DNA from 2 places in the Geodermatophilus sp. SYSU D00705 genome. Region 1 is predicted to be linked to the other one. Evidence: riboswitches for the same ligand, from Rfam matches in the RefSeq annotation. Region 1 holds a riboswitch; the other holds the start of a gene.

The links. Region 1 has a riboswitch for cyclic di-AMP ahead of ACI78Q_RS21745 (C40 family peptidase). Riboswitches for the same ligand answer to the same signal wherever they lie in the genome.
Region 2: it holds a riboswitch for cyclic di-AMP, as region 1 does, so the genes downstream of both, ACI78Q_RS13740 (C40 family peptidase) here and ACI78Q_RS21745 (C40 family peptidase) in region 1, are expected to answer to the same signal.

Annotation. Positions count from the first base shown of each region.
Region 1 covers NZ_JBJGYT010000044.1:21,204-24,238, forward strand. The annotation lists gene ACI78Q_RS21735 (phytoene desaturase family protein) at 1-695, opposite strand, end outside; gene ACI78Q_RS21740 (hypothetical protein) at 724-903, opposite strand; cyclic di-AMP (ydaO/yuaA leader) riboswitch at 1,103-1,249, shown strand; gene ACI78Q_RS21745 (C40 family peptidase) at 1,265-2,320, shown strand; gene ACI78Q_RS21750 (DUF2568 domain-containing protein) at 2,497-2,874, shown strand; gene ACI78Q_RS21755 (hypothetical protein) at 2,852-3,035, opposite strand, start outside.
Region 2 covers NZ_JBJGYT010000015.1:70,457-73,491, forward strand. The annotation lists gene ACI78Q_RS13730 (NAD(P)-dependent oxidoreductase) at 1-270, opposite strand, end outside; gene ACI78Q_RS13735 (hypothetical protein) at 299-463, opposite strand; cyclic di-AMP (ydaO/yuaA leader) riboswitch at 823-949, shown strand; gene ACI78Q_RS13740 (C40 family peptidase) at 965-1,462, shown strand; gene ACI78Q_RS13745 (hypothetical protein) at 1,486-1,857, opposite strand; gene ACI78Q_RS13750 (HAD domain-containing protein) at 2,079-2,579, shown strand; gene ACI78Q_RS13755 (hypothetical protein) at 2,587-3,035, opposite strand, start outside.

The DNA of each region.
Region 1 (3,035 bases):
CCCATGCCGCCCACCGGCACCCGCCAGCGCCCCGTGCCGTTGCCGACCACGTGGTAGAGGAAGCAGCGGCCGGCGGCCGAGCCGGGGTCGTGCACGTCGGCGAAGGTGCCGATGAGCCCGTCGGTCAGTGCCACGCCCTGCACCACGTCCGAGGTCAGGTGGTCGCCCACGACGTCGGCCAGGGGGCGCTGCTGGAGGTCCTGCCACAGCTGCGGGTCGCGCAGCCGGCCGGCCAGCTCCTGAGGGGAGAGCAGCGGCTCGATGAGGGTGGGGGCGAGGTCCTCGGCCAGCGTGGCCAGGCGGCCGTAGAAGCGCTGCCAGCCGGCCAGTTCGGCGTCTGAGCCGGTCAGCGCGCGGAACGAGGCGGCCGTGGCCGGCCCCTCGTCCCGCTCCACGAGCAGGCCCGCGCCCCCGGGGACGGCGGTGTAGGAGGCCACGGCGCGGTCGGCGAGGGTCACCTCCAGGTCGAGGTCGGCGACGATCCGGTCGGGCAGGAGGCTCACCAGGTACGAGTAGGCCGACAACCGGACGTCGACGCCGGGGAACACCTGCTCGCTGACCGCGGCGCCGCCCACCCGTTCGCGGCGCTCGAGCACCAGCACCGACCAGCCGGCCCTGGCCAGGTAGGCCGCGGCCACCAGCCCGTTGTGCCCACCACCGACGACGACGGCGTCGTATGCGCCCGCTCCGCTCACCGGCGGACCGTAGCCGGTGCCGGCACCGTCAGCTGCCCTCGGCGGGCGCGTCCTCGCTCTCCTCGCAGCCCTGCCCGGGAGCCTGCTCGGCGGTGCCGCAGTCCTGCTCGTTGCGGTTCACGTCGGTGTTCCCGCCGGTCTCGGTGCTGCTGCACCCGGCGAGCACCCCGGCGAGGAGGAGGGCGGCCAGGGGGCGTCTGAGGTCCATGCGCTGGACGTGCTCGCGGGGAGCGGTCGCCAAACCCCACCGGCACCACCGGACCCACCGGTCCCGCGTGTGTGGCGGATGGAGTCGAGAGTCCACGAAATCACATCCAGGTAATTGTCACGGCAGCGTCACGGCCCTTACGGTGTGTGTGTCCGGCGGGGCGCTCCGTCACCAACCTGGGTGACACCCCGAGGACGCCGCCGAGCACGCGCCCTCCTCCCCGGGGGCGCGGGGCCGGGGACCCACCGCAGCACTGGGGTGAAGCGCGCACGGCCGTGGCCGGCGCGCCGGGCGCCTTCCCGCCCGAACCCGTCAGCTAACCCGGTAGGCGGCCGTGGAAGAAACGGAGTGCCGCCGCCCCATGGCGTCCCCTCGCACCGCCCGCCGCGCTGCCCTCGTCCTGGCCGTCACCGGCGCCCTCGGCATCACCCTCGTGCCGTCGTCCGCCGGAGCGGAGGAGCCGGCCACCGCGCAGGAGGCCGCCGCCCTGGTCGCGGCCCGCGGCCACGAGCTGGAGGTCGTCACCGAGGAGTTCAACGAGGCCCGCGAGGCCCTCGCCGCCCAGCAGGCCGCCGCCCAGCAGGCCGCCGCGGCGGTGACCGACGCGCAGGGCGCGGTGACCGCGGCCCAGCAGCAGGTCCGCGGCATCGCCCGCAGTGCCTTCACCGGCGACAGCATGGGCTCGCTGCAGGCGCTCATGACCAGCGGCTCGGCCGAGGAGTTCGTCAACCGGGTCACGCTGCTGGAGACCGTCGCCGGCCACCAGAACGTGCTGCTGGACCAGGCCGTCGCGGCCGGCGAGGTCGCCGCGGAGGCCCAGGCGGTGGCCGACCGCGCCGCCACCGAGGCCCAGGCGCAGTACGACGCCGTCGCCGCGCAGCAGGCCGACCTGCAGGAGCAGATCAACGCCTACCAGGCCGACTACGCCCGGCTGTCCGCCGACGAGCGGCGGGCCGCCCTCGAGGCGGCCGCGACCGCCCACGGTGGCGGGGCCGAGCGCGCCAGCCGCGCCGAGCGCTCCACGCCGGCGCCCGCGGCCTCCGCGCCGGTGGTGGCCGGCAGCGGGGCTGTCCAGACCGCGATCGACACGGCCATGGCCCAGCGTGGCAAGCCCTACGTCTGGGCGGCGGCCGGGCCGGGCTCCTACGACTGCTCCGGGCTCGTGCAGTACGCCTTCAAGGCCGCCGGCATCAGCCTGCCGCACTCCAGCCGCATGCAGGCGTCCATGGGCACCCAGGTGTCCCGGGCCGAGGCGCGCCCCGGTGACCTGGTCGCCTTCTACAGCCCGGTCAGCCACATCGGCATCTACCTCGGCAACGGCCAGATGGTGCACGCGCCGACCTCCGGCGACGTCGTCAAGGTCGCCAGCGTCGACGCCATGGGCGCCACGCCGCGGTTCAACCGCATCGCCGGCTGAGAAAGGGCCCCGTCCTCCCCCCTCGCCTGCTAGGGGCGGTGCCCTGGACGGGGTCATCCCGGAGCCCCGGTCGCACGACGCGACCGGGGCTCCGCGCGTCTCCGGACCTTGACCGCGCCGACGCGCTCGTGAACACTGATCTCGAAGGAGAGCACTGTTCACAACAGGAGGTCGGTATGGCGCAGGCATGGCAGTGGGCCTGGGCGGGCGTCGCGTTCGCCGCGGAGCTCGGCGCGCTCGGTGCGCTCGGGTACTGGGGCGCCACCACCGGCGCGACGACGACCGGCCGCTGGCTCCTCGGTCTCGGCCTACCCCTGGGGGTGGCCGTCCTGTGGGGCGTGTTCGCTGCGCCGCAGGCCGTGGTGCAGGTGGCCGCGCTCGCCGTCCTCGTGAAGGTCGTCGTCTTCGGGGGCGCGGTGGCCGCGCTGCTGGTCAGCGGCTCGCCGCGGCTGGCCGTCGTCCTCGCCGCGGCGGCCGTGCTCGGCACCGTGCTCTCCGGGCCCCTCACCTCCCCGGCGTCGGCGGACGCCGTCAGCGCCCCGGCCCTCCGCTGACCTCCTGCAGCAGCCCCCACACGAACCGCGCCCGGGCCCCGCCGGGCAGCGCGACCTCCCAGCGGGTGACCACGCCGGGGTCGACGCTGCGTGCCCCGGGCAGGCCGACGACGTCGTCGAGCACGTGCTCCCACACCAGCAGCCGCGCCGCGGACGCGGGT
Region 2 (3,035 bases), on a different contig from region 1:
CACCTCGTAGGTGGCGCGGGTGACGTAGCCGAGGTGCGGGGTGAGGACGGTGTTCGGCGCGGTCCGGATCGGGGCGTCGGCGGGCAGCGGCTCCCGGTCGTGGACGTCGACGCCTGCCCCGGCGATGCGGCCGTCGCGCAGGGCCCGGACGAGGGCGGCCTCATCGACGATCGGGCCGCGCGAGGTGTTGACCAGGATCGCGGTCGGCTTCATCCGGGCGAGCTCGGCGGCGCGGGTCAGAGCATGCGGCAGCGGCCCCTGCCCGGGGATCCGGGAGGGGCCGCTGCCGGGCGGTGGATCAGTAGCCGCGGCCCCGGCCGTAGCCCTTGCCGCCGCCCTTCTGCTTGGCCTGGTAGTCGGCGATGAACTTCTTGATCTTCGCCTGGTTCTCCGGCTTGCGGGCCTCCTGGATGACCTTCGCCGCGATCCCCGACGCCACGAGCTTCCGGATCATGCCGGCCATGTGGTTCCTCCTCGGTTGGTTGCGTTGATCGTGCCCGCCCAACGGTCCGGCCAACCACCGAGGTTCCCGTGGCGATACGTGCGGTCGTCCCCACGGACGGTCAGGACGCTCCGTATGGGGTCCAACTGCCCTTGACTTCGCTGACCTGCCCAATTGTCAGCAGCGACGGGACCTTGGTCCCGGTGTCCGACGTGGTGGGACTGCGTGTCGCGCGCGTGTCGGCCCGCGTCTCGCCCGGGCGCCCTCGCGCCGGCGCTCGCCCGGCGTGGCCGCGCGCGTGCGTCTAGCGTCCTCTGCGGTCCCGACGGGCCCCCGTTGCCGAAACCGTGGCGACACCCGTCGGACCCCGCCGAACAGGGGCGTGGCCACTGCCGCGCCCGGACCGGGGACCCACCGAAGCACAGGGGTGAAACACGGCCTGTTGCCGTGCCGGGCGACCTCCCGCCCGAACCCGACAGCTAACCCGGTAGGCGGACGGATGGAACAGGAGAACCGTCGTCGATGACGACTGCCCGCACGTCCTCAGCCCGTCGCACCATCCGTGGGATCGCGGTCGCCGCGATCGCCGGCGCCGGGATCGCCCTCACACCCGCCACCGCCTCGGCCGCCCCGGACACCATCGCCGTGTCGGCCGCGGCGGTCGCCAGCCCGGCGGCGCAGAGCGCCGTGAACACCGCACTCGCCCAGGTGGGCGATCCCTACCGCTGGGGCGCCTCCGGCCCCAACGCGTTCGACTGCTCGGGCCTGACCTCGTTCGCCTACCGGGCGGCCGGCGTCGGGCTCCCGCGCACCGCCCGGGCGCAGTCCGGCGCCGGGGTGGCGGTCTCCCGCGACAACCTGCAGCCAGGTGACCTGCTGTTCTTCTACCGCCCCGTCTCGCACGTCGCGATGTACATCGGCAACGGCAAGATGGTGCACGCCTTGCGGCCGGGGCAGCCGGTGAGGGTCGACAACGTGAGCTACATGCCGAGTTACGCCGGCGCCCGCCGCATCGCCTGACCTGCTCTGCCGGTGTCCTGTCGCTAGTGGCGGCAGGGCACCGGCGGCTGGTCGGCCGGCTGCAGCGAGAAGACCGAGCCGGCGTCGCGCGGCCAGGAGTGCAGGAACAGCAGTCCGAGGCGGGTGTTGACGAACGCCTCGGGTCCCGCCTCGCGGACCAGGTCCGCCAGGTGGGCGGTGTCGTGGTTGCGGTGCCGCTGCAGCTCGTCGCCGACGGCCAGCGTGACGACGTCCCCGACGGCCCCCATCACGACGACCGGCTGCCAGTGGGCGTCGTCGGCCTGCGCCAGCTGGACGTGCGCCGGGTGCGGGGCGTGGCCGCGGGCGAGGCGGCGGCAGGGAATCGGCGTCTCGACGCGGCTCGAACCCGGGTGCGACTCGAGGTGGTCGGACACTGGCTCCCCCTGGTTCCGTGCTCCACCGGAAGACCGGCGGACTGTCAGCGAACCACCTCGCTGCCCCGCTCGCCGGGGTGCCGAACGTCCCGGACGGCGAAGTCGCCCGTGTGGGTGCCCGCTCTGCCGTCGAGGTGACGGACGGCGACGGGTCAGCCGGGCGCGACGCCAGGAAGGGGCCGCGCTCGGGTACGAGGGTGGCCATGGCCGCGAGTGGAGACGTGCCGATCCTGCTGCTGGACGTCGACGGCGTGCTCAACGCGGCCTGCAGGGACCTCCCCGAGGGCTGGCGACGCGGGACGTTCAACGGCTTCGTGCTGTCGTGGGACCCGACGGTCACCGCCCGGCTGCGCGAGCTGCACGAGTCGGGCCGGGTGGAGATCCAGTGGCTGACGACCTGGGCCGGCGACGCCGACCGGCTGCTGGCCGAGCCGATGGGGCTCCCGCGCGGGCTGAGGGTGCACGCCCGGGAGGGGGCCGCGCCCACCGGCTTCCGCGGGCCGCTCGGGACGGCGACGGACTGGTGGAAGCTGGCCTGCGCCCGCGCGGTCGCCGAGGCCGAGCCGGGACGGCGCATCGTCTGGATCGACGACGACCTCGCCGAGCAGGCTGCCGACACCGGCGAGTGGCTGGCCGCCCACCCGCACGTGCTGGTGGTCGCACCGACCCTGGGCGTCGGGCTCACGCACGCCCAGCTCGACGAGATCGAGGCGTGGCTGTGAGGTTCGGCTACGAGACGCGGACGAAGTCGCGGCCGTTCCAGTGCCACCGCACGGTGATCGGGATGGACGGGCCCTCGGCACGGTTGTCCTCCGGCGCGTAGGCCCACATCCCGGCCACGATGTCGCCGTCCCGGACCGACAGCGCGGTCGGGTCGTAGAGCGGCGTCAGGACCGTCGACTCCTGCAGGGTGCGCGGGCTGGGCAGGACCGCGAGCCGTTCCCCGTCGGCGGCGAACACCTGGACCTCGTCGAGGATCCCGTTGGACGGCTGCGGGGAGCACTGCAGCAGCACGACCGTGTCGGGCTCGCCGTCCCCGTCGACGTCACCACTCGCGCTGCCCACGAAACGGACGTCGTAGTACTCGTAGTACGGGCTCCGGCTCGCGTCGGCGGGCACGCGCGCGGCCCCGCCGTCGAGGTCCGCCCGGAAGCCGCCCGGGACGATCCCGTCGCAGG